3 regions of the Pantoea sp. Lij88 genome follow, and region 3 is predicted to be linked to each of the others. Evidence: predicted binding sites of a transcription regulator. Region 3 holds the regulator's gene; each other region holds the start of a gene.
What was found. The regulator ArgR, encoded in region 3, controls arginine synthesis, uptake and breakdown. The targets are predictions, from matches to a motif close to ANTGAATAAAAATACANT.

Region 1: a site for ArgR is predicted at 1,956-1,973, ahead of argC (N-acetyl-gamma-glutamyl-phosphate reductase). Genes of this name have one in related genera too.
Region 2: a site for ArgR is predicted at 1,838-1,855, ahead of argF (ornithine carbamoyltransferase). Genes of this name have one in related genera too.

Annotation. Positions count from the first base shown of each region.
Region 1 is NZ_CP118269.1:183,039-193,359, forward strand. Features, by position in the region: gene ppc (phosphoenolpyruvate carboxylase) at 1-407, opposite strand, end outside; gene argE (acetylornithine deacetylase) at 761-1,909, opposite strand; gene argC (N-acetyl-gamma-glutamyl-phosphate reductase) at 2,077-3,081, shown strand; gene argB (acetylglutamate kinase) at 3,096-3,872, shown strand; gene PU624_RS04730 (argininosuccinate synthase) at 3,897-5,114, shown strand; gene argH (argininosuccinate lyase) at 5,205-6,578, shown strand; gene PU624_RS04740 (glutathione peroxidase) at 6,699-7,433, opposite strand; gene oxyR (DNA-binding transcriptional regulator OxyR) at 7,558-8,475, shown strand; gene sthA (Si-specific NAD(P)(+) transhydrogenase) at 8,458-9,858, opposite strand; gene fabR (HTH-type transcriptional repressor FabR) at 10,051-10,321, shown strand, end outside.
Region 2 is NZ_CP118269.1:3,502,794-3,513,114, forward strand. Features, by position in the region: gene PU624_RS20270 (OprD family outer membrane porin) at 1-134, opposite strand, end outside; gene PU624_RS20275 (hypothetical protein) at 225-503, shown strand; gene miaE (tRNA isopentenyl-2-thiomethyl-A-37 hydroxylase MiaE) at 473-1,240, opposite strand; gene rraB (ribonuclease E inhibitor RraB) at 1,295-1,717, opposite strand; gene argF (ornithine carbamoyltransferase) at 1,878-2,885, shown strand; gene pyrB (aspartate carbamoyltransferase) at 3,121-4,056, shown strand; gene pyrI (aspartate carbamoyltransferase regulatory subunit) at 4,068-4,532, shown strand; gene ridA (2-iminobutanoate/2-iminopropanoate deaminase) at 4,605-4,991, shown strand; gene lplT (lysophospholipid transporter LplT) at 5,068-6,258, opposite strand; gene aas (bifunctional acyl-ACP--phospholipid O-acyltransferase/long-chain-fatty-acid--ACP ligase) at 6,255-8,405, opposite strand; gene PU624_RS20320 (efflux transporter outer membrane subunit) at 8,495-9,883, opposite strand; gene PU624_RS20325 (efflux RND transporter permease subunit) at 9,887-10,321, opposite strand, start outside.
Region 3 is NZ_CP118269.1:501,430-511,750, reverse strand. Features, by position in the region: gene mdh (malate dehydrogenase) at 1-709, opposite strand, end outside; gene argR (transcriptional regulator ArgR) at 1,150-1,620, shown strand; gene yhcN (peroxide/acid stress response protein YhcN) at 2,095-2,358, shown strand; gene PU624_RS06310 (YdgH/BhsA/McbA-like domain containing protein) at 2,447-2,713, shown strand; gene yhcN (peroxide/acid stress response protein YhcN) at 2,807-3,070, shown strand; gene PU624_RS06300 (barstar family protein) at 3,135-3,404, opposite strand; gene PU624_RS06295 (NAD-dependent succinate-semialdehyde dehydrogenase) at 3,460-4,911, opposite strand; gene aaeB (p-hydroxybenzoic acid efflux pump subunit AaeB) at 5,025-6,977, opposite strand; gene aaeA (p-hydroxybenzoic acid efflux pump subunit AaeA) at 6,987-7,919, opposite strand; gene aaeX (p-hydroxybenzoic acid efflux pump operon protein AaeX) at 7,927-8,130, opposite strand; gene aaeR (HTH-type transcriptional activator AaeR) at 8,362-9,279, shown strand; gene tldD (metalloprotease TldD) at 9,313-10,321, opposite strand, start outside.

The DNA of each region.
Region 1 (10,321 bases), 320 kb from region 3:
GTCAGCACCAGCTCCAGTGACAGCGACTCAATGGCCGCAAGGATGTCGCTTTCGCTGATATTTTTCTGCTGCTTCAGGGTATCAAAAGTCTTTTTCAGCAGTTCAGGATGGTTCTCACCCTCGCCACTCTGCGAGATGGTCTGATACTGCTCAGCCACGTTGGTGAGGTTCAGAAACTGGCTGAAAGCGCGTGCAACCGGCAGAAGCTCTTCGTTGGAGAGGTTCTGCAGCGTATTGAGCAGTTCTTTACGATGAGTGTCATTTCCTGCACGGGATGACTTGGAGAGCTTACGGATGGTTTCCACCTGGTCGAGGATGTTCTCTCCCAGTGCATCCTTAATCGTATCCCCGAGCAGTTTGCCGAGCATACTGACATTACTTCGCATTGCGGAATATTGTTCGTTCATTGGACCCTGACACCCTTATCGTCTTGAAAAACTTCTACACCCGACCTTTCAGGCAGCAGAAAAATCAGCAACATTGTGTTCCCGATAATCTACAGGGAACCGGCTACGTTGCCGCCTGTCCGCATTCTGAAACGTTCTGGATAATCACCCGGTGGGCATAACATCGTCTTTTATCTAGCCACGTAATGTTGCGTTCGTCAAATGCGTTAAAGTGCGCTGAAGATGTGGCTAACTAACGGAAATTCGTAGAATTTATCGGGAAGCAAGTGGGATAAGTTATTCTTATTATTAAATCCCGCAGAATGAGGGGGCATTTTGCTGTTAATACAGTGAAATGCCCCATTTGCTGTCAATCAGTGACAAAAATGCTGCACAACCTGACTGATAAGCGCCCGTGTCGGCTTAATAAATGCTGTATCAATAAATTCATCCGGCTGGTGTGCCTGATTTATGGAACCCGGACCCAGGACCAGCGTCGGGCAGAGCTGCTGAATAAACGGCGCTTCGGTGCAGTAATTCACCACCTCGGTCGGTGTACCCAGCAATTTCTCAACCACACTCACCAGCTCATGGTTTGCCGGACACTCATAGCCCGGAATCGGAGGATGCAGTTCGGCTACCGTGACACGGCCCGGCCAGCGCACGCTGACCGGAGCCAGCGCCTCGTTCAGTAATCCATCCAGATCGCTTAGCGACAGGCCCGGCAACGGACGGATATCCATATGCAGTTCACAGCAGGCGCAGATGCGGTTAGCGGCGTCTCCGCCGTGAATGTGGCCGAAATTCATGGTCGGATAGGGGATGGCGAAACCGTCATGGTGATAACGTTCCTGCAGCGTCGTGCGCAGTTGCATCAGATGAGTGATCGACTCATGCATCAGTTCAATGGCGTTAACGCCGCGCGCCGGATCGCTGGAATGGCCCGATTTCCCTTCAATACGAATCACATTCGACAGATGGCCTTTGTGCGCGCGCACCGGTTTCAGCGAGGTCGGTTCACCGATGATGGCGCAGTCGGGGCGCAGTTGCGTCGATTCAGAGAAATATCTGGCGCCGGCCATCGTGGTCTCTTCATCGGCGGTGGCGAGGATGTAGAGCGGCTTGCTCAGCGTGCTGACATCCACATCGCGCAGCGTATCGAGAATAAAGGCAAAGAAGCCTTTCATGTCTGCCGTACCCAGACCATAGAGCTTGTTGTCGTGCTCAGTCAGGGTAAAGGGATCGCGCGTCCAGCGGCCATCATCAAAGGGAACGGTATCCGTATGACCGGCTAACAGCAGGCCGCCCGCACCGGTACCGGTGCGCGCCAGCATGTTAAATTTATTGCGCGTGCCGGGCACCGGCTGCACTTCAACGCTGAAGCCCAGGTCGCGGAACCAGCCTGCCAGCAAATTGATTAAAGTTTCATTACTCTGATCCAGTGCGGCATCGGTTGCGCTGATCGACGGTGTGGCGATTAACTGGCGGTACAGTTCAATAAAAGGCGGTAATTTTGTCTTCACTGTTGGCGGTCCTTGGGTTAGGATGTATCCATATTCATGCAGTAATAGTGAATAAAAATACATTGACGTCCTCTGCAAGGGAACTATAAATCACTGCAGATGACAGGGTGGGTAACGGGGCAAGGCCGCGACCCGGAACGTGCGACTGTAAAAAGGGTTACAGCCTGATGTTGAATACGCTGATCGTTGGTGCCAGTGGTTATGCTGGCACAGAGCTTGCCACCTTCCTGAATCGCCATCCACATATCAACATAACCGCTTTGGCGGTTTCGGCGCAAAGCCCTGATGCCGGCAAGCGCCTGTCCGATCTCCATCCGCAGCTGAAAGGCGTGGTGGATTTGCCGCTGCAGCCACTGAGCAGCGCGGCCGAATGGGCAGATAAAGTGGATGTGGTGTTCCTGGCGACGGCCCACGAAGTCAGCCACGATCTGGCGCCGGAATTTCTCAAGGCCGGTTGTGTGGTGTTCGACCTGTCGGGCGCGTTCCGCGTGAATGACGCTGATTTTTATACCCGCTTCTATGGCTTCACCCATCAGCATGGCGAGTGGCTGGATAAGGCCGTTTACGGCCTGGCAGAATATCAGCATGAAAAAATCCAGCAGGCACAGCTGGTGGCTGTTCCGGGTTGCTATCCGACGGCTGCGCAGCTGGCACTGAAACCCCTGGTGGATGCCGGACTGTTAAACGACGCGCAGTGGCCGGTCATTAACGCCACCAGCGGCGTGAGCGGTGCCGGACGTAAAGCCAATGTCGGCACCAGCTTCTGCGAAGTAAGCCTGCAGCCTTACGGTCTGTTCAATCATCGTCACCATCCGGAAATCGTCGCCCACCTCGGTACGCCGGTGATCTTCACGCCACACCTGGGAAGTTTCCCGCGCGGTATTCTGGCGACCATCACCTGCCGTCTGAAAGCGGGTGTCAGCCGCGAAGATATCGCCGCCGTTTTCCATCGCGCCTATGACAACAAGCCACTGGTGCGGCTCTATGAAAAGGGCGTACCGGCGCTGAAAGCCGTTGTCGGCCTGCCTTACTGTGATATCGGTTTTGAAGTACAGGGCGAACATCTGATTGTCGTAGCCGCCGAAGATAATCTGCTGAAAGGCGCGGCATCGCAGGCGGTACAGTGCCTGAACATCCGGTTCGGCTTCCCTGAAACGCAGTCACTGATTTAACGGACAAATAAACCATGACCAATCCATTGATTATTAAGCTGGGCGGAGTGCTGTTAGACAGCGAAGAAGCGCTGGCCCGCCTGTTTGAAGCGCTGCTGAAATATCGCAGCGCCCATCAGCGTCCGCTGATCATTGTCCACGGCGGTGGTTGCCTGGTTGATGAACTGATGAAAAAGCTGGCGCTGCCGGTGATGAAGAAAAATGGCCTGCGCGTAACCCCAGCCGATCAGATCGACATCATTACCGGTGCGCTGGCGGGAACCGCAAACAAAACGCTGCTGGCCTGGGCGAAGAAATCGGGCATCAACGCGGTCGGCCTCTGCCTGGGCGATGCGGGCATCGTCAATGTTGCCCCGTTTGATGAAGAACTCGGCCATGTTGGCCATGCAACGCCGGGCGATCCGGCACTGCTGAACACCCTGCTGGCGGCCGGTTACATGCCGGTGGTGAGCTCCATTGGTATTACTGACAGCGGCGACCTGATGAACGTCAATGCTGACCAGGCAGCGACCGCACTGGCCTCGACGCTGGGCGCTGATCTGGTTCTGTTGTCAGACGTCAGTGGTATTCTCGACGGCAAAGGTCAGCGCATCGAAGAGATGACCGCCGACAAAGCTGAACAGCTGATTACCCAGGGCATTATTACCGACGGCATGATTGTTAAAGTGCACGCTGCGCTTGATGCGGCGCGTACGCTGGGCCGCCCGGTGGATATTGCCAGCTGGCGTCACGCTGAGCGGCTGCCTGACCTGTTTAACGGCGTGTCGATTGGCACCCGGATTCTCGCTTAACGACTCTGATTCAAGGATTACGAAATGCAAACGCAAAACATCAAAAAAATCGTTCTGGCTTACTCCGGTGGTCTTGATACTTCGGCCATCATTCCATGGCTGAAAGAGAACTACGGCGGCTGTGAAGTGGTCGCTTTCGTAGCGGACATCGGTCAGGAGCGCGGCGATCTGGAAGGTGTGGAGAAGAAAGCTCTGCAGTCTGGCGCATCTGAATGCCACGTGGTTGATCTGCGTGAAGAGTTCATCAGCGATTACGTTTATCCGGTACTGCAGACGGGTGCGCTGTATGAAGGCACCTATCTGCTGGGCACCTCTATGGCGCGTCCTATCATCGCTAAAGCGCAGGTTGAGCTGGCGCTGAAAGTGGGCGCGGATGCGCTGTGCCACGGCGCAACCGGTAAAGGGAATGACCAGGTGCGTTTCGAAACCACCTACACCGCGCTGGCACCACAGCTGAAAGTGGTGGCCCCATGGCGTGAATGGAACCTGCGTTCACGTGAAGCGCTGCTGGACTACCTGAAAGAGCGCAACATCCCGACCACTGCGTCGCTGGAAAAAATCTACAGCCGTGACGAAAACGCCTGGCACATCTCTACCGAAGGTGGCGTGCTGGAAAGCACGGCCAATGCACCGAATAAAGATTGCTGGGTCTGGACTGTCGATCCGCTGGAAGCGCCTGACCAGCCTGAAGAAGTGACCGTGACCGTCGAGAAAGGTCGGGTTGTGGCGGTTAACGGCGAAAAACTGAGTCCGTTCCAGTGTCTGGAAAAACTGAACGTGCTGGGCGCAAAACATGGCGTCGGCCGTATCGATATCGTTGAAAACCGTCTGGTGGGCATTAAGTCCCGCGGCTGCTATGAAACCCCTGGCGGCACCATCATGGTGAATGCGCTGCGTGCGGTTGAGCAGCTGGTGCTGGATCGCGATAGCTTCAAATGGCGTGAGCAGCTGGGCCATGAGATGTCTTACGTTGTTTATGACGGTCGCTGGTTCGCCCCGCTGCGTAAGTCGATTCAGGCGGCTGCCGAATCACTGGCGGAAGAGGTGAACGGTGAAGTGGTGCTGCAGCTCTACAAAGGCCAGGCGACGGCTACCCAGAAGCGTTCTGCCAACAGCCTCTACTCGGAAGAGTTCGCGACCTTCGGTGAAGATGAAGTGTACGATCACCGTCACGCGGGCGGCTTTATCCGTCTGTTCTCGCTCTCTTCGCGTATCCGCGCCCTGAACGAGCAGAAGAAGTAATTTTCAGGCGGGGTGCGCCTCGCCTCACAGTTTTCATTCAGGGGCGGCATTTATGCCGCCTCTTGTTTAACGATTCAGAGGAGTTTTCACATGGCACTTTGGGGTGGACGGTTTACTCAGGCAGCGGATCAGCGTTTTAAACAGTTCAACGACTCGCTGCGCTTCGATTACCGCCTGGCAGAGCAGGACATCATTGGCTCTGTTGCCTGGTCCAAAGCGCTGGTGACGGTCAATGTTCTGACTCAGGATGAGCAGCAGCAGCTGGAAGCAGCCCTGAATGCGTTACTGGATGAAGTGCGTGAGAATCCTGAGCAGATCCTGCAGAGCGATGCCGAAGATATTCACAGCTGGGTTGAAGGCAAGCTGATCGACAAAGTCGGTTCGCTGGGCAAAAAGCTGCATACCGGCCGGAGCCGTAACGATCAGGTCGCGACCGATCTGAAACTGTGGTGCAAGGTGCAGATTGAAGCATTGCTGGGTGCCACGCGTGAACTGCAGCAGGCGCTGGTGGTGACGGCTGAAGCCAATCAGGATGCCGTGATGCCAGGCTACACCCACCTGCAGCGTGCGCAGCCGGTGACGTTTGCGCACTGGTGTCTGGCCTACGTTGAAATGCTGGCGCGTGATGAGAGCCGTCTGCAGGATACCCTGAAGCGGCTCGATGTCAGCCCGCTGGGCTGTGGCGCACTGGCCGGTACCGCCTATGAGATCGATCGTCAGCAGCTGGCAGGCTGGCTGGGCTTCGCGTCCGCCACGCGCAACAGTCTGGATACCGTATCAGACCGCGATCACGTGCTGGAGCTGCTCTCTGACGCGGCTATCGGCATGGTGCATCTGTCGCGCTTTGCCGAAGATATGATTTTCTTTAACACCGGCGAAGCGGGCTTTATCGAGCTGTCAGATAAAGTGACTTCAGGCTCATCGCTGATGCCGCAGAAGAAAAACCCGGATGCCCTGGAGCTGATTCGTGGCAAATGTGGTCGGGTGCAGGGCGCACTGACCGGCATGATGATGACCCTCAAAGGGCTGCCGCTGGCGTATAACAAAGATATGCAGGAAGACAAAGAGGGGCTGTTCGACGCGCTCGACACCTGGCTCGACTGTCTGCATATGTCCGTGCTGGTGCTGGATGGGCTGCAGGTTAAACGTCCGCGTTGCCAGGAAGCGGCTGAACAGGGCTATGCAAACTCCACCGAGTTGGCCGACTATCTGGTCGCCAAAGGTGTGCCGTTCCGTGAAGCACACCATATCGTCGGGGAAGTCGTGGTTGCGGCCATCGGGCAGGGCGTGGCGCTGGAAGCGCTGTCACTGGCGCAGCTGCAGCAGTTCAGTGCGGTGATTGGCGAGGATGTCTATCCGATCCTGGCGCTGCAATCCTGTCTGGATAAGCGTAATGCGCAGGGCGGTGTCTCGCCACTTCAGGTTGCGCGTGCCATCGGTGATGCCAAGCAGCGTCTGGCGTGATCAGCAGGTAAAAAAAAGCGGGCATATTAAATGCCCGCCAACCTCTAGCTTCAGAATTACTACTTTTTTTATAGGCACATCATCAAAGCGCCTGCTCTCCCGGCCGACGCTCAGATTCTTTTAAGCTGACAGCAAGTATTGTTGCAGATCCTCACTCCCGCCAATGTGACGACCACCCATGAAGATTTGCGGTACAGTCGCCCGGCCTGAAACGGCGCGCAGACTCACGGTTGTCGCATCCTGTCCCAGCACAATCTCTTCATACTGAATGCCATGATCCATCAGCATCTGTTTTGCCTGAGTGCAGAAGTTGCAGCCTGGCTTCGTAAAGATGGAGACCGACTCCTGGGCTTTACACTCCGGCGCCAGATAGCGCAGCATGGTATCGGCATCGGAAACCTCAAACGGGTCGCCAGGCTTGTTCGGCTCCACAAACATTTTCTCGACCACGCCGTTACGTACCAGCATTGAGTAGCGCCATGAACGTGGGCCAAAGCCGAGATCGGCTTTCTCAACCAGCATCTCCATGCCACGGGTAAACTCGCCGTTGCCATCAGGGATAAAGGTAATGTTGTCGGCGCGCTGTTCTGCTTTCCAGGCGTTCATCACAAAGGTGTCATTCACCGAGACGCACAGAATGCTGTCCACGCCCTGCTGAGCAAACAGACCTGCTAATTCGTTGTAACGTGGCAGATGGCTGGAGGAGCAGGTGGGTGTAAAGGCACCTGGCAGTGAAAAAACGATAACCGTTTTGTCTTTAAACAGCGCTTCAGTGGTCACATCGACCCAGCGATCGCCCTGACGCGTGTGAAAAATCACTGACGGAATGGCTTTACCTTCCTGACTTGCAAACATTTTTATCTCCTGAGATACCACGTTCCTTTTGATGCGCGCATTATTCCCAACCACCCTTGATAGGGCCAATCGTTCATTGCTATTCTATCTATCGCCACGGGCTATCGTGGTTTGGAGGGTAATAATGAATATTCGTGATCTTGAATATCTGGTTTCGCTTGCTGAACACCGTCATTTCCGTCGTGCGGCGGATGCGTGTCATGTCAGTCAGCCGACGTTAAGCGGGCAAATCCGTAAGCTGGAAGATGAGCTGGGAGTCATGCTGCTGGAGCGCACCAGCCGTAAAGTGCTGTTCACGCAGGCAGGTTTACTGCTGGTGGATCAGGCACGAACGGTGCTGCGTGAAGTGAAAGTGCTGAAAGAGATGGCGAGTCAGCAAGGGGAAGCGATGTCAGGTCCGCTGCATATCGGCCTCATCCCGACCACCGCGCCTTACTTATTGCCACAGATTATCCCGACGCTGCACCAGACATTCCCAAAACTGGAGATGTATCTGCACGAAGCGCAGACGCAGCAGCTGCTGGCGCAGCTCGACAGTGGCAAGCTCGACTGCGCGATTATCGCGCTGGTCAAAGAGAGCCAGGCCTTTATCGAAGTGCCGCTGTTTGACGAGCCGATGAAGCTGGCCGTTTATGCCGATCATCCGTGGTGCGATCGCGACCGTGTGCCGATGTCCGATCTGGCTGGCGAGAAATTGCTGATGCTGGAAGACGGGCACTGTCTGCGTGACCAGGCGATGGGGTTCTGCTTCGAAGCGGGTGCCGATGAAGATACCCATTTCCGCGCGACCAGTCTTGAGACGCTGCGCAATATGGTAGCGGCAGGCAGCGGCATTACGCTGTTACCGGCGCTGGCGGTTCCACCAGAGCGTATTCGCGACGGTGTCTGCTATCTTACCTGCTACAAACCGGTGCCACAGCGCACGATTGCGCTGGTCTATCGTCCGGGCTCACCTCTGCGCAGCCGTTATGAACAGCTGGCAGAGGCGATTAAAACCCACATGCAGCACTATTTCGACGCTGCGTTAAAACAGGCGGTTTAAGCCGTTTAACGCCGCAACGCGATAGGCTTCGGCCATGGTCGGGTAGTTAAAGGTGGTATTCACGAAGTACTCAATCGTGTTACCACCATTTTTTTGCTCCATGATCGCCTGACCGATGTGGATGATCTCGGCGGCACGCTCGCCAAAGCAGTGGATCCCCAGGATCTCTTTGGTTTCACGATGGAACAGGATCTTCAGGCTGCCGACATTCATCCCCACGATCTGCGCCCGCGCCAGATGCTTAAACTGCGCACGGCCCACTTCGTAAGGCACCTTCATGGCCGTCAACTGCTGCTCGGTTTTACCCACAGAGCTGATTTCCGGAATGGTGTAGATACCGGTTGGGATATCTTCAATCAGGTGCGCTGTGGCTTCCCCTTTGATAATCGCCTGCGCAGCAATACGACCCTGATCGTAGGCGGCTGAGGCCAGGCTCGGATAACCAATCACGTCACCGACAGCATAGATGTGCGGCTGAGCCGTCTGATACATGCTGTTCACTTTCAGCAGGCCACGACCATCCGCTTCCAGACCGACATTTTCCAGTGACAGCGAATCGGTGTTACCGGTACGACCATTGGCGTAAAGCAGGCAGTCCGCTTTCACTTTCTTGCCCGACTTCAGATGCATGATGACGCCATCTTCCACGCCTTCAATCTTCTCAAACTCTTCGTTGTGACGAATGACCACACCGCTGTTCCAGAAGTGGTAAGAGAGAGAGTCCGACATTTCCTGATCAAGGAACGCCAGCAGGCGATCGCGGGTGTTAATCAGGTCAACTTTGACGTTCAGACCACGGAAAATCGACGCATATTCACAGCCAATTACCCCAGCGCCATAAATAATGACGTGGCCCGGTTCGTGGTGCAGGTTAAGGATGGAGTCGGAGTCATAGACGCGCGGATGGGTAAAGTCGACATCGTCAGGATGGTAAGGCCGTGAACCGCAGGCGATAACAAACTTCTCTGCCGTCAGCGTCTCACGCGTGCCATCGGGTTGCTCAATCTCCACGGTGTTGGCATCAACGAAATGCGCATCACCCTGATAAAGTTCACAGCGATTACGCTCGTAGAAGCCCTGACGCATGGCTGTCTGCTGGCTGATCACGCTTTCCGTGTGATTAAGAATGTCGGCAAAAGAGGAGCGAAGCAGTCGGGTATGATCGCTGTAGAGTGGGTTCTGGTTGAATTCAATAATGCGACTGACGGCGTGGCGAAGGGCTTTAGAAGGGATGGTGCCCCAGTGCGTACAACCGCCGCCGATGTTGTGGTAGCGTTCGATCACAGCGATGCGCGCTCCCTGTTTTACCAGCCCCATCGCCGCCCCTTCACCGCCGGGTCCTGAGCCAATCACAATGGCATCGTAATCGTAAGACTTTTGCATACCGATACGTCCTATTATTTATACATTTTTACAACGAGATTCTAACATCTCGTCGCGCACTTCTGAATTCTATCAGCGATTTTCATCACGTTTTGATAAAGAGTGAGGTTCACAGGCGGTGACAAAGATTGCCAATCTGTACGCTGAAAATTTTGTTATAGTGCCCTCTCAACACCGCTAAAGGCAGAGAGAATGGGCGTCAGAGCGCAACAAAAAGAACGTACACGACGTACACTGATTGAAGCAGCTTTCAGTCAGCTCAGCGCCGAGCGCAGTTTTGCCAGTCTGAGTTTGCGGGAAGTAGCCCGTGAAGCAGGCATCGCACCCACCTCCTTTTATCGGCATTTTAAGGATGTTGATGAGCTTGGCCTGACGATGGTGGACGAAAGCGGGCTGATGCTGCGACAGCTGATGCGTCAGGCGCGCCAGCGTATCGCCAAAGGCGGCAGCATCATTAAGACGT
Region 2 (10,321 bases), 940 kb from region 3:
TTTATATCGACCTGCGCATCCTGCCAGAACCTGTTTTTAGCCGGCGGAGCCTGGGCGTCAGAAATTGCGGCCTTTGAATGAAAAGCGTTTAAATAGAGCGAAGAAAATAGCAGAATAAAAAGAGCCTCTTTCATTGTCACATCCTCCCTGAGAGATTAAAAAGCACTACAAAAAGAGATCTGAAAATTAATGTTAAAATAAAAAACCCGACGCATAACCTCTTAATGAAAAAGGTCATGAGCCGGGTTTTGCTTGAAAATAACAATCCCATATCACTGCCGGGAATATATTTAATTACGGAGGGAAAGACAGCACGGAAAATAACTTATGTGATAGGCGGCACAAAAAAAGGGATATCAGCGATAATGGATTACAACACCCCGTTACACAGGCGTTTATTTAAATCAGAGAAGGCAAAACAGAAAGGGGAAAGGGAAACAGGGAGAAGACACCCTGAAAAGGGTGTCACCGATCAGACCCGCCACATCGGCACGCCGCTGTGAAAACGTAACTCACTGTCGGGTTCGCTGATTAAGCGCCCTTCTGTGACCCCAATCGCCTGCACCCTTGGCGCGATATCTTTGCCGGCGATCTGCGTCGCCAGGGTCAGATAGTCCTGATAATGCCGCGCCTCTGAGCGCAGCAGCGACAGATAGAACTTCGCCAGTTCATCATCAAGGAAGGGGGCCAGACTGGCGAAGCGCTCGCAGGAGCGCGCCTCGATATACGCGCCACAAATCAGCTTATCCACCAGCGTTTCCGGCTCATGCGTGGTGACTTCACGCAGCAGCGATTTGGCATAGCGGCTGGCGGTGATCTTCTGATAGACCAGCCCGCGCGACTGCATAATTTCCCATACCTGATAGAAGTGATGCAGCTCCTCTTTAATCAGCAGCACCATCTTCTCCACCAGCTCATCCGCCCAGGGCAGCGCATTACGCACGATGATGCGTTTCGTCAGGTTCTTATGGGCGTTGATAAAGTCGCTGTCGCCATCTTCGCGGAAGATAAAATCTTCATAGGGTTTCAGCCACGCCAGAATGGCATCGCCGCTGGGTTTGTCGGCCACATATTTGCGGATCAGCCACACCGCAGTCTGCGCGGCCTTAAGCTCGCACACCAGATGGTCGGTTAACAGCAGGGTCAGATTTTCCGGTTTGCGCGCCTCATCAATCCAGGCCTGTGGCGTACGACAGTGCAGAAACTGATAGATCGGTTCGAGTAAGGGTGCGTAGTTCATGATGTCAAAAGGTGTGGCAGAAGTGACAGGCGGAGAACTCTCCGCCCCGGCTACTTAGTGGCGAATACCATCATCGTCTTCATCTTCGATGGCGTCGTCACCTTCCTCTTCATCTTCGGCATCAGGATCTTCAAAATAGGTGCCCCAGCCGTCGTAATCGACGTTGTACTTACCAATCAGATTCACCAGTTGCTCAACCTGCACATCGATCAGTTCAGGCTTCAGCGCAGATTCGCTGATGATATCGACGCACATGACGGTGGTGCCATCTTCCAGCTCCAGCTCTTCCGGCTCGGTCACTTCGTAACCCAGCTTGAAGGCGTCAACGGCGGCTTTTTCCAGCGAATCAAAATTATTGCAGGAGAGATGGTGCTCGATGGTGTAGAGCGCATCAGGATCGCTGCCATCCTCCAGCAGCTCTTCGATAATCTGCCGCGTCTCTTCCTGCTGCTCTTCCAGTAATGCTTCATATGCCATGACGATGTCCTCTCTGAGTTCGGCAATAATCAATTATTTTCCCACACTGCCTGTCGCGCCACTACACAAAACGAAAAGTTTATTAGCCTTACACTTGAAAATGCATATTCATACGGTTAAATTGAATTTTAATTCATTTTGATGACTACCGGAGTGTTGTATGAGTCAGCTGTATCAGCGCCATTTCCTCAGGCTTCTGGATTTTACCCCCGCCGAAATTAATCACCTGCTCTCCCTTTCCGCTGAGTTAAAACAGGCTAAAAAAAGCGCCAGCGAAGTGCAGTATCTGAAAGGTAAAAACATCGCGCTCATCTTCGAAAAAGACTCGACCCGTACCCGATGCTCTTTCGAAGTTGCCGCTTACGATCAGGGTGCGAATGTCACCTATCTCGGCCCGAGTGGCAGTCAGATCGGCCATAAAGAGTCAATGCGCGACACCGCGCGGGTACTTGGCCGGATGTACGATGGCATTCAGTATCGCGGTTACGGTCAGGAACTGGTGGAGACGCTGGCGGAACATGCAGGGGTTCCTGTGTGGAACGGTCTGACCACCGAGTTTCACCCGACTCAGCTGCTGGCCGACCTGCTGACCATGCAGGAGCATCTGCCGGGCAAAAAGCTCAGCGAGATGACGCTGGTTTATGTTGGCGATGCGCGCAACAACATGGGTAACACCATGCTGGAAGCCGCCGCCCAGGTCGGTCTGGATCTGCGTCTGGTGGCACCGAAGAGCTGTTGGCCAGAGGACGAGCTGGTAGCGCAGTGCCGTGAAGCGGCACAGCAGACCGGCGGCAAAATCACCCTGACCGAAGATATTGCTGATGGCGTGAAAGGCGCTGACTTTATCTACACCGATGTCTGGGTGTCGATGGGCGAAGCTAAAGAAGTCTGGGCCGAACGTATCGCCCTGCTGCGTGACTATCAGGTCAACCGCGCGATGCTCGATCTGACCGGCAATCCGCAGGTTAAATTCCTGCACTGCCTGCCCGCTTTCCACGACGATCAGACCACGCTGGGGCAGCAGATGGCAGAGCAGTACGATCTGCCCAACGGCATGGAAGTCAGCAACGAGGTGTTTGAGTCACCCCACAGCATTGTGTTCGACCAGGCCGAGAACCGGATGCACACCATTAAAGCGGTAATGGTCGCCACGCTGGGCCAGCGCTGACCGATCCGCTACAGAGGCGCAAACGTTTTCCTCTTGCTGCTCCCCCGCGAACGGGTATAATGCGGCCCAATTTGCCGGAGGAAATATGCTAAAGCTCAGCGGACAATTTGACGCTCAATCACGCCTGACCGCAGGCGGTGCTGCTGTTTCTTTCGGTCATCGACCCGATCTTAAAAAAGCCCCTTAAGCAGGGGCTTTTTTTTGTCCGCAATCCGGCCGCGCAGAGGAGAGAGCTATGCCTAACCCGCTATATCGCAAGCACATTATTTCAATCAACGACCTCAGTCGTGAAGAGCTGGAACTGGCACTGGACACCGCCGCAAAGCTTAAAGCCCATCCGCAGCCGGAACTGCTGAAGCACAAGGTGATCGCCAGCTGCTTCTTTGAGGCCTCGACCCGTACCCGCCTGTCGTTTGAAACCGCGATTCATCGTCTTGGCGCGTCAGCGGTGGGCTTTGCCGACGGCAGTAATACCTCGCTGGGCAAGAAAGGCGAAACCCTGGCTGACACCATTTCAGTGATCAGTACCTACGTCGATGCAATCGTGATGCGTCATCCGCAGGAAGGCGCGGCGCGGCTGGCGACCGAGTTCTCCGGCGGAATCCCGATTCTCAACGCCGGTGACGGCGCGAACCAGCATCCGACGCAGACGCTGCTCGATCTCTTCACGATTCAGGAGACACAGGGCCGCCTTGGTCAGCTGAATGTGGCGATGGTCGGCGACCTGAAGTATGGCCGCACCGTGCACTCCCTGACGCAGGCGCTGGCGAAGTTTGATGGCAACCGCTTCTTCTTCATCGCACCCGATGCGCTGGCGATGCCGGCTTATATCACCGACATGCTGGATGAGAAGAACATCGCCTGGTCACGGCATGACAGCTTTGAAGAGGTGATGCCGCAGCTCGATATCCTCTACATGACACGGGTGCAGAAAGAGCGGCTCGATCCGTCCGAATATGCCAACGTCAAAGCGCAGTTCATTCTGCGCGCCGCCGATCTGAGTACAGCACGCGACAACATGAAGGTGCTGCACCCGCTGCCGCGCATCGACGAGATCACCACCGATGTCGATAAAACCCCTTACGCCTGGTATTTCCAGCAGGCGGGTAACGGCATCTATGCACGCCAGGCTCTGCTGGCACTGGTTTTAAACAGCGAACTCGCCCTGTAAGGAGAACCCCCATGACGCAGGACAACAAACTGCAGGTCGAAGCGATCAAGCGCGGCACGGTCATCGACCATATTCCGGCGCAGATCGGCTTTAAATTGCTCTCCCTGTTCCGGCTGACCGAAACCGATCAGCGCATCACCATCGGTCTGAATCTGCCCTCGGGCGAGATGGGCCGCAAAGATCTGATCAAGATTGAGAACACCTTTCTCACTGACGATCAGGTCAATCAGCTGGCGGTCTATGCGCCTCATGCCACGGTTAACCGTATCGACGACTATGAAGTGGTGGCGAAGATCGCCCCGACGCTGCCGGATCACGTTGAACGGGTGCTGACCTGCCCCAACAGCAACTGCATCAGCCGCAGCGAGCCGGTCTTCTCCAGCTTTGCCGTGAAGCAGCGCGCCGACGATGTGCATCTGAAGTGCAAATATTGCGAGAAAGAGTTCGCCCGGCATGTGGTGCTGGGTCACTGGTAATCGCCCTGCCCGACTCTATAATGGGCAGCACCGGCGGCATCGCCGCCTGACGACATAATCAAAGGAGCAATGATGTCTCGTGAAATCAGTACTGCAAAAGCCCCTGCCGCTATCGGCCCCTATGTTCAGGGCGTGGATCTGGGCAGCATGATCATCACCTCGGGTCAGATTCCTGTTGATCCGGCGACGGGCCAGGTGGCAGATGACGTTGCCGCACAGGCGCGTCAGTCACTGGAAAATGTGAAGGCGATTGTTGAAGCCGCGGGTCTGAAGGTTGGCGACATCGTGAAGACCACGGTGTTTGTGAAGGACTTAAATGATTTCGCCACGGTCAACGCGACGTATGAGGCGTTTTTCACCGAGCATGAGGCTAACTTCCCGGCGCGTTCGTGTGTCGAAGTAGCGCGTCTGCCAAAAGATGTGAAAATCGAAATCGAAGCGATTGCCATCCGCCGCTAACCGGCGCTAATCACGTCCGTTGTGAAAGGGTACGCCCGCCTCTCTCCACCGATGCCGGAGAGAGGCGGTGAATCACTTACCGCTTAGCCGGTCGCCACAGCCACAGCACCGTAATCGCCAGCGCAAACAGCACGCCAAAACCGACGCCCGTCGCCACCGCAGGTGCTCCCGCCTTAATCGCCAGCGTATAGAGTCCCAGCATGATCAGCATGGCGCTGTTCTCACCCAGATTCTGCACGGCAATCGCATTACCTGAACCGACGCTCTCTTTGCCCCGCGCCTGCAGCAGCGCATTCAGCGGCACCACAAAGAAACCGCCCAGCGCACCTATCAGCATCAGCACTAAATACGCATTCATCAGAGAGTGCTGCAGCGCGAAGACCACCACCATCACGCCAATCAGCACGCCAGCCGGCATACAGCGACGCACGGTCTCCAGCGTCACCAGCTTCGCCGCCGCGGCCGCGCCAATCACGATGCCGATCGCCACCATGGCATTCAGCGTGGTTGGCGTGGTGTTGTCATTGATGCCCAGCGCCACCGGCACCCAGAGCACCAGCAGGAAACGCAGCGTCACGCCTGCGCCCCAGAACAGACTGGTGCCGAGCAGCGAGAAGCGGGTTTCCGCATCACGCCACAGCAGCCTGGCGGCACTGAAAAAGCTGCGCGTCATCACGCCAAACTGCCAGCTCTGGCCTGGACGTGCGGCCTGAAGTTTCGGGATAAACAGGTTCGCCACCACCGCGATGCCATAGGTCAGCGCACAGATCCCCAGCGCCGCCAGAATATGCCAGTCGGCCAGCATCCCGCCCGCCACCGAACCCAGCAGAATCGCGGCAATGGTCGAAGCCTCCATCAGCCCGTTGGCTTTCACCAGCTTCTCGCCGTGGGTGATTTCACCGAGGATGCCATATTTGGCCGGAGAGTAGGCCGCTGCGCCCGCACCCACCAGGGTATAGCCGATGAAGGGATTGAAACCGAAGCAGATCACCAGCGCGCCCAGCAGCTTCAGGCTGTTGGCGAGCATCATCACCCGCCCTTTCGCCATGCTGTCCGCCACCTGACCGACAAACGGCGCCAGCAAAATGTAAGCCGCGACAAACAGCATCTGTAATACCGGCTGGCTCCACTCGGGATAGAACTGGCTTTTCAGCACCGCCAGCGTGGCAAACAGCAGCGCGTTATCGCCAAAGGCCGAAAAAAACTGGGCGATAATCACGGCAATCATGCCGCGCGACATCAGCGGCGCGTTACGATCAAGGCTCATGCCTGCTCCTCTTCCGCCATTTTTTTCAGCGTGACGTAATCAGGTTTACCGCTGCCCAGCTGCGGCAGCTGCTTCATGACACGGATGTCACGCGGCAGTGCCAGCTCTGGCGCACCCAGCTCACGGGCCGCTTTCTGCAGCCTGTCGCGCGCCAGCTCAGCATCGGTGGTGAACAGCACCAGTGCCTCACCGCGCTGACCATCCGGGCGCAGCGAAGCGGCGTGTTGTTTGTCCGGCGACGCCTTGAGGGCGATCTGCTCGACGATCTCCAGTGACACCATCTCACCCGCGATCTTCGCAAAGCGTTTCGCACGCCCCTGAATCTGGCAGAAACCGCCTTCATCAAAGCTGACGATATCACCGGTGTCATACCAGCCTGCTTCCAGATTGCCTTCGCCATCGTCGGCGGCCGGTGCTTCCAGCACGCCAGGATTTTCGACCCGCAGATAGCCCTTCATCACGTTTGGCCCGCGCAGTTGCAGACGTCCGCCGTGCTCAATGCCCGGCACCGACATCAGTCGTGAATCCATGCCCGGCAGAATGCGTCCCACGGTGTGCGTCTTCGCCGCCATCGGCACGTTAATCGCCACGACCGGCGCGCACTCGGTGACGCCATAGCCTTCGAGAATGCGAATGCCATACTTCTCGATGTAGAGCTGACGGGTGTTCTCCTGCAGCTTCTCCGCACCGGCAACCACATAGCGCAGGCGGGCAAAATCATACGGTGCGGCAAAGCGCGCGTAGTTACCCAGGAAGGTTGAGGTGCCAAACAGCACGGTGCAGTTACGGTCATACACCAGCTCCGGCACGATGCGATAGTGCAGCGGGCTGGGATAGAGGAAGACCTGTGCGCCGGTCATCAGCGGCGTAAACAGCCCGACGGTCAGACCGAACGCATGGAACAGCGGCAGCGCCGACATAAAGCGGTCGCGCGGGGTGAAGTCGGCGATAGTGCGGATCTGTTCGACGTTCGCCAGCAGGCTTTTGTGCGAATGCACCACGCCTTTGGGGTTGCCTTCAGAGCCGGAGGTAAACAGCACCATCGCGGCATCTTCCGGCTGCTGAGGCAGCTGGGCGCGATGTGGCATCAGCAGATGCGCGAGGATCCACAGCTTGTCCTTGCCCGTGACGGTATCTTTCAGATCTTCCAGATAGATCCACTGCACATCGTCCAGCCCCTGCGGCAGATGCCACAGATTGCCTTTGTCCAGGAACTGGCGCGACGTGAAGACGGTTTTAATCTGCGCGGCGGTCAGTGCTGCCCGCATGCCGTTAACGCCCGCACTGTAGTTAAGCATGGCCGGAACGCGCCCTCGCAGGGTGGCCCCGAAAATCGCCGCTGCCGTCACGGTGGCATTCGGCAGCAGCAGCCCCACCACTTCACGGGGCTGGCTGTAGCGCTCCAGAATACGGCCCACGCCGAGCGACTTCTTCAGCAGTCCGTTGTAGCTGTCGGGCTTAAAATTCACATCTTCAATGCAGCGCTTAAACGCGCCATAACGGGTGCGCGCCGCCAGAAACGCCTCAAACAGGGTTTCACGCGGACGTACCGCCATGCGCGCTTCCATCATCACATGGTGCAGATGCTCACCGGCCAGCACACGCCGATCGCGCGCCCGTTTCGCCTCTGGCATCGGAATGCGGGTAGCGGGCAGAACGGTCAGGGTAATGCGCGGGAACAGGCGACGTTTAAACACGCCCGCCAGACGACCAAACGGCGTGTATTCGGCGCCTTCGATGCGCATGGGCACGACGTTTGCGCCTGAACGCGCCGCGACAAAGCCCGCACCGCTGTAGATCTTCATCAGCGAGCCGGTGACGGTAATGCGTCCTTCCGGGAAGATCACCACCGGACGGCCGGTGTCGATCAGCCTGACCAGCTGTTTCAGCGCCATAGGCCGGGTCGGATCCAGCGGCACAAAGTCGATAAAGGGTTTCGCCAGACGCATAAACCAGCTTTCGCTGATGGTCGAGTAGACGGCAAACACCGGCCTGATGGGCAGAAACAGCGCCAGCAGCATGCCGTCGAGAAACGACATATGGTTCGGTGTAATCAATACCTTCTGCTTATGCAGTTCGGCGACGTCGCCCCGCAGTTCGACCCGCCATAACAGGCGAAATAACAGGCGTAAAAGTTTGAAAGCCATGCCAGCTCCTTAGCATCGTGAAAAATAGCCCTCACGATGCAGGATTTGACGCGGTTCGACAACCGAATTATCGGTAATCTGAGGCCGTTTCAGGGGGCCTGCCAGCCTCCGCCCAGCGCGGCAATCAGCGCCACGCTGCTGACCCACTGCGTGCTCTGCAGCGTCAGCAAACTCTGCTGCGCACTGAGGCTGCTGTTCTCTGTCGTCGCCACATCCAGGTAGGTAATCATGCCCGACTCATACTGCAGACGCGTCACCCGCGCCGAGGTCTGCGCCGCGTCGGTGGCGCGCTGCTGCGCGGCGATTTCGCCCTGCAGCGTGTTCAGCTCCACCAGCTTATCTTCCACCTCCTGCATCGCAGTCAGTACCGTCTGACGATAGGTGGCGACGCTGGCATCCCAGCTCGCCCGCGCCTGATCGACTTTCGCAGAGTTCGCACCCGCATCGAACAGCGTGCCGCTCAGCGCCGGCCCCAGCGACCAGACGCGGTTCGGCAGCGAGAACAGCGAATGCAGCACGGAAGCACTGACGCCCCCGCTGGCGCTGAGGGTCAGGTCAGGATAGTAACCGGCCACCGCCACACCCACTGCGGCATTGGCGGCGGCCATGTTACGTTCGGCGTAGGCGATGTCGGGACGGCGCTGCAACAGTCCGGCCGGCAGGCCCGCCGGAATCGCGGGCAGGGAGGCCGTCAGCGGCGCAGCGGTCAGGCTGAAGTCGGCGGGGGCTTTGCCGACCAGCAGCGCAATGGCGTGCTCCATCTGCGCGCGCTGCCACTGGTAATCCTGCGCCGACGCGCTGGCGCTCTCCAGCTGCAGCTGCGCCTGGGCCAGCGTGGCACGCGACGCGGTACCCGCCTGATACTGGCTGTTAATCACTTTCAGGTAGCGCTGATACGCGTCAACGCTCTCCTGATAGAGCGCGATTTTCTGATCCATGATGCGCAGCTGGAAATAGTCCTGCGCCAGCTCAGACTGGGCGCTCAGGGTGATATTGGCCAGTTCCGCCGCGCTGGCCGAGGCGCTGGCGCGGTTCTCCTCCAGCGTGCGCCGTAGTTTGCCCCACAGATCCAGCTCCCAGCTGGCACTCAGCTCCGCCTGATGGCTGCTGCTGGTGGTGCGGGCACTGCTGTTGGTGGCATGACTGCCGCTGCGCGTCACGCTGCCGTCATAATCCAGCGAGGGAAACAGCGCTGCGCGTGACTCTGCTGCCAGTGCCTGCGCCTGCCGGTACTGCGCGGCATAGGTTGCCACGTTCTGATTCGACACGCTGACCTGGCTCAGCAGCCCGCTCAGCGTGGCGTCATGATAGACCGCCCACCACTCGCCTTTGCTCTGCGCATCCAGCGGCGTCGCCTGCTGCCAGCCCCTTGCCTCTTTATAATGAACCGGCATTGCCACCGCCGGGCGCTGATAGTCGGGACCGACGCTACAGCCACCCAGCAGCAGCATCACAACAAACGGGATGAGAGGTTTCATGAATCAGGATTCCGCATGGCGCAGACGACGCCATTGACGTTGAGTAGTACGGCCCAGGCGATCGAGCCAAAGATAAACCACCGGCGTGGTAAACAGCGTCAGCAGCTGGCTCAGCGCCAGTCCGCCCGCGATAGCGATCCCCAGCGGACTGCGCAGGTCGGCATCACCGCCGCTGCCCAGTGCCAGCGGTAACGCGCCGAAGAAGGCCGCCAGCGTGGTCATCATGATCGGCCGGAAGCGCATCAGGCACGCCTGGGTGATCGCCTGCTGCGGCGACATACCCAGCCGCCGCTCCGCGTCGATGGCGAAATCGATCATCATGATGGCGTTCTTTTTCACAATGCCGATCAGCAGAATGATGCCAATCAGCGCGATCACCGTGAGCTGCGTGTTGGTGAGCAGCAGCAGTAGCATCGCCCCGACGCCCGCTGACGGCAG
Region 3 (10,321 bases):
ACAGACCGAAACGTGCCGCCGCCTGGCCCATCGACAGCGTGGCCGATCCGCCACCCGCTTTGGCTTCCACCACTTCGGTGCCGGCGTTCTGAATGCGCTTGGTCAGATCCGCAACTTCCTGCTCGCTGAAGCTGACGCCATTAACCTGCGACAGCAGCGGCAGAATGGTCACGCCAGAGTGACCGCCAATCACCGGAACTTCCACCTGATCAGGCTGCTTGCCTTTCAGCGCGGCCACAAAGGTATTGGCGCGGATGATATCCAGCGTGGTCACGCCGAACAGACGGTTTTTGTCGTAAACGCCGTGTTTTTTCAGCACTTCTGCCGCGATAGCAACGGTGGTATTGACCGGGTTAGTAATGACGCCAATCAACGCTTTAGGCGCCGTGGTGGCAACCTGCTCGATCAGGTTCCGGACGATGCCGGCGTTAACGTTAAACAGGTCAGCGCGATCCATACCGGGCTTACGTGCCACACCTGCGGAAATCAGTACCACATCGGCACCCTGCAAGGCGGGTGTCGCGTCTTCCCCACTGAAGCCCTCAATAGCAACGGCAGTCGGGATATGGCTGAGATCAACGGCAACGCCAGGCGTAACCGGCGCGATGTCATACAGTGAGAGTTCTGAACCTGCGGGAAGCTGGGTTTTGAGCAGAAGTGCGAGCGCCTGGCCTATGCCGCCAGCGGCACCGAGAACGGCAACTTTCATTCTTAACTCCTTATTAAGGTGGGGCAGAGATGGGCCGAAATTCTATCTGTGTCAGACCTTAATCAACTGCTCAGGCGATGATAAATATCCGCTGTTAATTCTACGTGTTTTCACACTTAATCGCCGGATTCAAAAGTTACTTATCATTGCGCCTGAATGACCGACAACTTTGCCGTCGTCAGACAGAGAACGGCTACGAGCGTTTTCTGTAACTACTTCTGTTACTACACCACCAATAATATAACAACTTTGCAACCTTCGCCTTCCGGGGCTGTGACGGGGGTTTTGGTCTGAGCGGATTTATTTGCTATTATCGCCGCCCGCTAGCCGCCCGAACCCTGCTCATCAATCGACCGATTGCATAAAAATGCATTTAAATGCATAATCACCACTCTGCCGCAGGCGGCTGCGCGGTTATTCTCTCTATTTATTGGTAACCTATGCGAAACCCATCGAAACAAGACGATCTGATCAAGGCCTTCAAAGCCTTATTAAAAGAAGAAAAATTCAGTTCCCAGGGCGAAATTGTTCAGGCGCTTCAGGATGAGGGCTTTGAAAATATCAATCAGTCCAAAGTCTCGCGGATGCTGACTAAGTTTGGTGCAGTGCGCACCCGCAATGCCAAGATGGAGATGGTCTATTGCCTGCCTGCTGAGCTGGGTGTGCCGACTACCACCAGCCCGTTGAAAAACCTGGTACTGGATATCGACTACAACGATGCGCTGGTCGTGATTCATACCAGTCCGGGCGCAGCTCAGCTGATTGCACGCCTGCTGGATTCACTGGGTAAGTCAGAAGGGATTCTTGGCACCATTGCAGGCGATGACACGATCTTCATCACCCGTGCGCGCGACTTTACGGTTAAGCAGCTGCACAGCGCAATCCTCAACCTGTTTGAACAGGAACTCTGATCGCTGACTGACGGCCTGCTAACTCGTGTCAGGCCGTCAGCCTGTTCTCGCTTCCTAACGCTTTGCGTCCATCTACCCGACGATGCGATGAGTAAAAGGCCGCTTTAATGCGCCTGACCATTGGTCAGATCGATTACTCTGCTTCACCTTTTGCGCTATTTTACACTGCTTTACATCACTGATCCGGTAACATTGCCCGGATCCAGATCAATCTCCAGTCCGATATCCCCCCGACTTTCGCACTAAACGTTAAAGTGATCTATCTCACTGTTTTTGTGATTAAAAAGAGACCAAAGGCTATTTTTTACCCGGTTTTTATAACGTTAAGTTATTAAAAGTAGCCATAAGGATAAAGAATCACAAAAAAACATTATTAGCGGGATATTAATTTCTGTCGTTATTAGTTCTATACTTCTTTTCGTGATGCAAATCACACTAACTAGAAAGATAAAAATAGACGACGAGGAAATATCTATGAACGTTAAAACTACCATCGCTGCCCTGAGCATTCTCTCTGCCCTGTCATTTGGTGCTGTGGCAGCAGAATCTATCAATGCTTCTCAGGCTCAGGATCTGCAGGCTGTCGGCACCATCAGTGTCAGCGGCGTATCGGGTTCACCAATGGATATCAGGCAGCAACTCAGCGACAAAGCCGATCAGCAGGGCGCAAAAGCCTATCGCGTGATTGAGGCCTACAACAACGGCAATTATCACGCTACCGCCGCACTGTACAACTAAGGCGTAACCCGATAATGCCAGTGGCTCTCTGTCTGACGCGCCTTTTGCGCTCCGGAGAGCTGAAGCAAAAACTTCAGGAGAGTTGATCATGAAAATGAAATTAGCGATTGCCGCACTGAGCCTGGCATCCCTGTTCTCAGCAGGCGCCAGTGCAGCCAGCCTGGTATCCAATGAACAGGCTCAGGATCTGCAGACAATGAATCAGACCATCAGCATTGGTGGACGTAACGGCGACCAGACGCATATTCGTCAGGTGCTGTCAGAGAAAGCCGATGCACAGGGCGCAAGCCACTATCGCATCATCGAGAACAACCAGGACAACACCTGGCATGTTACCGCTGAGCTTTATAAATAATTAACCGAAATGACGCCTGAATGGCGCATGACACATATCGACGACCCGCCTTACGAGTAACCGCAGGTTGTTGATTGTATTGAGGAAATAATCATGAATATCAAAACAACCATCGCTACAGTCAGTCTGCTTTCCGTTATGGCGTTCGGCGCCTCAGCTGCACAGCTGGTAACCGGCGACCAGACGCAGAACCTGCAGCCTGCGGGCACCGTAAGTATCAGTGGAACCGCGGGCGCACCTATGGATTACCGCGCTGAGCTTTCACAGAAAGCGGATGAACAGGGTGCAAGCGCCTATAAAGTGATTGAAGCGCGCACCGGTGATAACTATCACATCACCGCACAGCTTTATAAGTAACTCCTCGTCAGATTTATGACGAACCCTTTGGCCCCGCTCGCCGGGGCCTTTTTTCATCTGACGTTTATCTGACATTAAAGTGCAGCCGGCCTTCCAGCTCCTCTTCTGCTTCATCAAATAACAGAATCAGCGCGCCATAGCGCCGTCGCTGTCCCCTGCCCAGATTGACGAACTCAATCTCCAGCGGCATCGGTAACAGATCGCCCGTCACCACATCCCATAGTCCATCCAGATCGCAGATGCGGCGCTCCTCCAGCGCAAATCGCTCGGCAAACTGGCGGAAGAAATGGGCCTGGTCGACAATTTCATTAAAATCAAAACGCTCGATTTTCATGCTGACGGCTCCCATGCTCCGTCTGCGGGCGACCTGCGCCGCCCGACTGTGTCCGCTAGCTCAAACCGCCCAGGTGCAGCGTTTTGACCTCCAGATACTCTTCCATACCGAGAACCGAACCTTCGCGGCCCAGCCCCGACTCTTTCACACCACCAAACGGTGCCAGCTCGGTGGAAACAGCACACTCGTTAATCCCGATCATGCCGCTTTCCAGCGCAGCTGACACTCGGAACACCCGTTGCAGATTCTGGGTGTAAAAGTATGCGGCGAGGCCAAACGGGGTATCGTTGGCGCGGCGGATGACATCCTCTTCATCGTCAAAGCGGAAGCAGGCGGCCACCGGACCAAACGTCTCTTCCTGCGCCAGCTGCATACCTTCGTGCGCCTCGGTAATCACGGTCGGCTGCCAGAAGTTACCGCCCAGCGCATGCCGCTCGCCACCCGCCAGTAATTTGCCGCCTTTTGCTACCGCGTCTTTTACGTGCTGCTCAACCTTTTCCACCGCCGACGCTTCAATCAATGGTCCGACAATTACGCCCTCGTCCATGCCGTTGCCCACCTTCAGCTTATTCACTTCGTCAGCCAGTTGCTGAGTGAAACGGTCATAGATGGCATTGTGGATATAGAAGCGGTTTACGCTGACGCACACCTGTCCTGCATTACGGAATTTGTTGGCAATCGCGCCCTGTACCGCAGCATCAATGTCAGCGTCGTCGAACACGATGTATGGGGCATTTCCGCCTAACTCCATCGACACTTTTTTCATGGTTTCGGCGGCATTGCGCATCAGCAGCTTGCCTACCTGCGTAGAGCCGGTGAACGAGATTTTACGCACCGCTTTGCTGGCCATGATCGCATCGCTGATGGCATGCGTGTCACCCGCCACGGCGTTCAGTACACCATCCGGCACGCCCGCCTGCTTCGCCAGCGCCAGCAGGGCAAAGGCGGAGAGTGGCGTGTTATTAGCGGGTTTGATAATGCCGGTGCAGCCTGCCGCCAGAGCCGGGCCCAGTTTACGGGTCAGCATCGCCATCGGGAAATTCCACGGCGTAATGGCAGCCACCACGCCAATCGGCTCACGAGTGGCCAGAATACGGGAACCCGGTTTGGCGGGTGGAATGATCTCACCATTGGCCCGTTTCGCCTGCTCGGCAAACCACTGAATGAAACTGGCGGCGTATTCAACTTCCCCTTCCGCCTCTTTCAGGGGCTTGCCCTGTTCGGTCGTCATCAGCTGTCCCAGCCAGCGCTTGTTTTCAATGATCAGCTGGTACCAGCGAGTGAGAATTTCAGCACGTGCTTTCGCGGTCTGTGCCCGCCAGGCGGGAAAGGCACGTTCTGCGGCGGCGATAGCCTGTTCCGTTTCAGCTTTACCGGCTTTTGCGACCTGCGCAATCCGCTCACCGGTTGCCGGATTGGTCACGTCAAAGGTGGAGGCTGCCTGATGCCACTGGCCGTCGGCTAAATAGCCGGTCTGGAACAGTTCGCTCTCTTGCAATGATTTCATTGATTCGCTCCTGTCAGTTTTGCTCTTCCGTCTGGAGAGTATAGTTGGCAAAAGCGACAGATTTTGTGATGGGTGGGGATTGCGCAGGCCGCTGCAGGTCGCAGCGGCCAGATTCAGATTTGGATGAGCGTGTTCTGGTACTTATCCAGCATCATCGCCAGTCGTTTTACCGGTTCCGTTACGCTGACAGGCGCTTCGTAATGGGCCAGTTTTTCCTGATAGACATCCAGCTCTTTCAGCAGACGTTCAAAGTAGTAACGGCGCTTGTCGTCGCTGCTGGCGGAGATCACCCGGTCTGCGGTGTAACGCAGCTGACGGTGATAAGCAGAGAGATCGGCATTAACCGGCACTTCCGCGTCGCGTAACCGCTGATGACCAATAATCAGCGTCAGGGCGATGCGATATTTATTGATGTCGCCCGGAAACAGATTCAGCAGCAGAAACAGTTGCTGATAGAGTGCTGGGAGATGGTTTTCACGCCGACGCGCCTGGTTGGTAGTCATGGCAGAGACGGCAGCATACATAAAGCGGTTCAGCAGTTTGCGACCGGTGCGCGCTTTCGATTTATCACGAATCAGCAGGATGACCATCATCGCCACAAAGCAACCGATCACCTGGCCGAGCACGTTGTCGAGGAAAACGTTAAGGTGGAACTGCATCGGGTTATCGAGCACCAGCACGTTGAGGGTGCCAATCAGTGCGCCCAGCGTGCCGAGCTGACGGCGCTGAATGAAGATGCCACCGATAAAACCCAGCAGGCCGATTGCGATGCAGAGCAGCAGTGCGCTCTGCTGGGTTGCGGGCAGCACATACATAAAATAGAGCGCACCCAGCGGAACCGCGACCGTCATGCCGTAGAGAAAATCCTTCGCCATCATCAGCGGGTTGGGCATACGCATCGCCAGTGCGGTGATGACGGCCAGCATGACCATGCAGCCGCTGCCTGAGGTCCAGCCGGTATAGAGCCAGAACAGCGAACCCAGCGCGGTCGCCACAAAGGTGCGGATACCGTTGATCATCGCATGATGGGTTTCAGCGGAGCGCGCCTGAATCACTACTTCGCGCTGAAAGATCCCCTCTTCCAGCGAGGTAATGCGGCTGTTGCTTTTGATCCCTTTGAGCAGCAGCAGATATTCGGTGGCGGCACCCACCCAGCTCGTCAGTGTATCCGGTGTTGATTTGCCACTGGCACCAATCACCCGCCGCATCACCTTCATCCGCTTATGCACCTCTTCGACCGTTATGGCCGGTTTTGCAATCATCAGACGATACTGGGGCGGGATGTAATCCGGACGAGAATTCTGGATCAGGAAGGTTTCGGCAGCCTGCGTAATCAGCGTTAGCGACAGAGTATTGAGCATCTGCAAACGGCGGTTGCTGTTCTTCCAGCGTGACGATTCCATCATCAGCTGGCTGCGCATGCTGTTCAGCGCCGTGGTTCGGCGTACCAGCGCGCCCCAGGCTTTATCGACCTCTTCTTTATCGCCATGAGCGACGCAGAGTTGCAGCAGGTGATAGTGGGCCACCAGCAGCGAATCGACTTCAGCGTCGATCACTTTTTTAATCGAACGGGGTGAGAAGATCATGTCCGCCAGAATGGCGCACAGAATGCCGAGTACGATTTCACTGCAGCGCTCTACCGCATATTGCGGCACCAGCGTCAGGCCGCCGCTGGCGTCGGCCGTCACCACAATAATCAGCGCGGTGTAACCCGCCAGTCCCAGCGCGTAAGAGTTTTCGACTTTGATCAGCGAAGAGAGCCAGACGCAGAGTCCTGCCCAGATGCAGCACAGCAGCAGCATCACAACCGGCGCACGAACGGTGGCGATCATGATGGTCAGCGCGGCGATACAACCGATAAATGTCCCGATAATACGCAAAACACCACGATAGCGCAGCGCCCCTGAATAGGGATCGCCACCTGCCGCAAACGCGGTGCCGCCCGCCACGATGCCGGCGGTCATCACCGCCCAGCGTGGGGTTTCAAGGTTGAGATGAAAGCCGACCATCAGCGCTAACACCAGCGCAAAGGTGAGCTTTACCGGGAACCGCAGGAACTGGATCATATCGCCCTCTTAACCAAACTCACGCAGGCGATTAAACAGTCGGATCATCGGTGAAACATGCTCAGGCTGACGATCGGCCTGACCGGTGATAACTACCGTTGCCGTGGTTCCCGCCGGGAAGCGGTTGCCGGGCTGCTGATCAAGCCGGATGCGGACCGGCACACGCTGCGCCAGACGGACCCACTCCAGGTTGGAATCTACCGTTGCCATCCCTTTGCTGTCGACCGAGCTGCTGCTGTTGGTCACGCCCGCCGCCACACTGTCGACGGTGCCACGCAGCACAATATTGCTGCCGAGCGGGGTCACTTCTGCGCGGAAGCCCTTCTCCACGCCGTGCAGTTTGGTCTCTTCCAGGTAAGCCAGCACATAGAAAGAGTGCTGCTGAACCAGCGCCACCGCCACAGAACCCCGGGTAATAAACTCGCCCTGGTAAACATTGAGGTTGGTGACCCAGCCATCGGAAGGCGCTTTCACGGTGGTGCGCTCAAGGTCGATCGCCGCCAGATCGCGTGTCGCCACCGATTTCGCCAGCTGATGCTCGCTGGTTTGCAGATCGTTGTTGGACTGCTCGATCGCCTCGCGGGACATCGCTGAGGTACCAAGCTGATTACGGCGTCCGGCTTCGCGACGTTTCTCACTGACCAGCGCCTGGTAGTATTCAACATCCGCCTGAGCCTGATCGAGCGCTTTCTGATAGCGCGGACGGTCAACGACAAACAGCGTATCGCCCTTCTTCACCAGCTGGTTGTCATGTACCGGAACCTCGGTAATCAGGCCGGTAACATCCGGCGAGATCGCCACCACGTCAGCCGCGAAACGCGCATCACGGGTCCAGGGCGATTCGGTATAGAACACCCAGGCGCGGAAGATGATAACCACAGCGATGATGACCAGCAGGATAGTGATCGCGTAGCGCGCGATTTTTCTTATGAGTGCTTTCACTTCAACCTCAGACTAATAAACGGGAGACAAGGTAAAACACACAGCAGTAAAGCGCTGTATTAAAAAGTGCCGGATGCCAGACAAGATCGTAGATACCGCTCGGCGTCAGCACGCGTTTCACTAACCAGAACAGCATCAGTGAAATAATAAGTTCGATGAAAACGGGCGGAAAAGAGAGCCCAAACATGACAAATACCGGAAGCACACTCATCACAAATCCTTAGTTCGACCTTGCCGGGAGACTTCCTGCCTCTTCAGATGTCGCAGGAAAACCCACTGGCAGCGCTAACTGAACCGCAGCTGGCTTAATAATAGCGTATCATCGAAGGGTATCAGGCAATGAAGAATCACCGGGAAATACCCCGGCGCGCTTATAATAACGCGCCTGACTATAAGTTTTCTACAGAATGTGATCTAAATCACTTTTAAGCCAGAGTAAACAATGGAACGACTGAAAGGCATGTCTGTCTTCGCCAGAGTAGTTGAACTGGGCTCATTTACCGCTGCGGCGCGTCAGCTTCATCTGAGCGTCTCATCGATTAGCCAGATCGTCGCGAAACTGGAAGATGCATTGCAGGTTAAGCTGCTGAATCGCAGTACCCGCAGTATCGGGCTGACCGAAGCGGGTAAAATCTATTATCAGGGCTGCCGTCGTATGCTGGCGGAAGCGACGCAGGTGCATGAGCAGCTCTATGCGTTTAACAACACGCCGATTGGCGTACTGCGGATTGGCAGCTCCTCGACCATGGCGCAGAACGTGTTAGCCGGTATGACCAGCGATATGCTGCGGGAATATCCCGGCCTGAGTGTGAATCTGGTCACCGGCGTGCCGGCTCCGGATCTGATTGCGGATGGTCTGGATCTGGTGATTCGGGTAGGCGCTTTAAAAGATTCCAGCCTCTTTTCCCGTCGCCTTGGCGCGATGCCGATGGTGGTGTGCGCCGCCAAAAGCTATCTGGCGCAGCACGGCACGCCGGAGAAGCCGGGTGACATTGATAATTTTTCCTGGCTGGAATATAGCGTTCGGCCCGACAACAATTTCGAGCTGATTGCGCCGGAAGGCCTGGTAACCCGCCTGGCACCACAGGGGCGTTTCGTGACTAATGATTCGCTGACGCTGATCCGCTGGCTGAAGTCGGGCAATGGCATCGCCTATGTGCCGATGATGTGGGTGATTGATGAGATTACCGCAGGCGAGATCGATATTCTGTTTCCGCAGTATCAGTCCGATCCGCGTCCGGTCTATGCGCTCTATACCGAGAAGGATAAGTTGCCGCTTAAAGTGCAGGTCTGTATCGATTATCTGACCGGTTATTTTGAACAGGTGGCCGAGCAGTATCAACAGCACCGTAAAAGCTGACAACCCGCCGGGCGGCGGGTTGTTGGGGTCAAATCAGGCGGTGCCGCCGATGGTCAGTTTATCCAGCTTGAGGGTAGGCTGACCGACACCGACCGGCAGGCTCTGACCCTCTTTACCGCAGACGCCCACGCCTTTATCCAGCGCCAGGTCATTACCTACCATCGAGATCTGCTGCATCGCTTCAATGCCGGAGCCAATCAGCGTAGCCCCTTTGACCGGTTTGGTGATTTTGCCGTTCTCAATCAGATAAGCCTCTGAGGTTGAGAAGACAAATTTGCCGGAGGTGATATCCACCTGACCGCCACCAAAGTTCGGCGCATAGATGCCGTACTCAACACTTTCAATAATATCCTGCGGCGATGATTTACCTGCCAGCATATAGGTGTTGGTCATGCGCGGCATCGGCAGATGCGCGTAAGATTCACGGCGTCCGTTACCGGTCGGGCTGACACCCATCAGACGCGCATTCAGCTTGTCCTGCATGTAGCCTTTCAGCACACCATTCTCAATCAGCATGTTGTACTGACCGGGAACGCCTTCATCATCCACCGCCAGTGAACCGCGCAGCCCTTCAAGGGTGCCGTCATCCACCACGGTACAGAGTTCAGACGCAACCTGCTGACCGATTTTACCGCTGAACACCGAGGTGCCACGGCGGTTGAAGTCACCTTCCAGACCGTGTCCGACCGCTTCATGCAGCAGGACGCCAGGCCAGCCCGCACCCAGCACCACCGGCAATGCGCCAGCAGGAGCCGCCACGGCAGAGAGATTAACCAGCGCCATGCGCACCGCTTCACGCGCCCAGGCGTCAGCGCGCACGTCGCCATTTTCATCTTCAAGGAAGAACGCATAACCGGTACGTGCGCCGCCGCCGCTTGCGCCGCGCTCACGTTTGCCCTGGTCTTCAACCTGAACGCTGATAGAGAGGCGAACCAGCGGACGAACGTCTGCCGCCAGCGTGCCGTCAGTCGCGGCTACCAGTACCTGCTCATAAACACCGGTCAGGCTGGCATTCACTTCCTGTACGCGCGGGTCAGCTGCA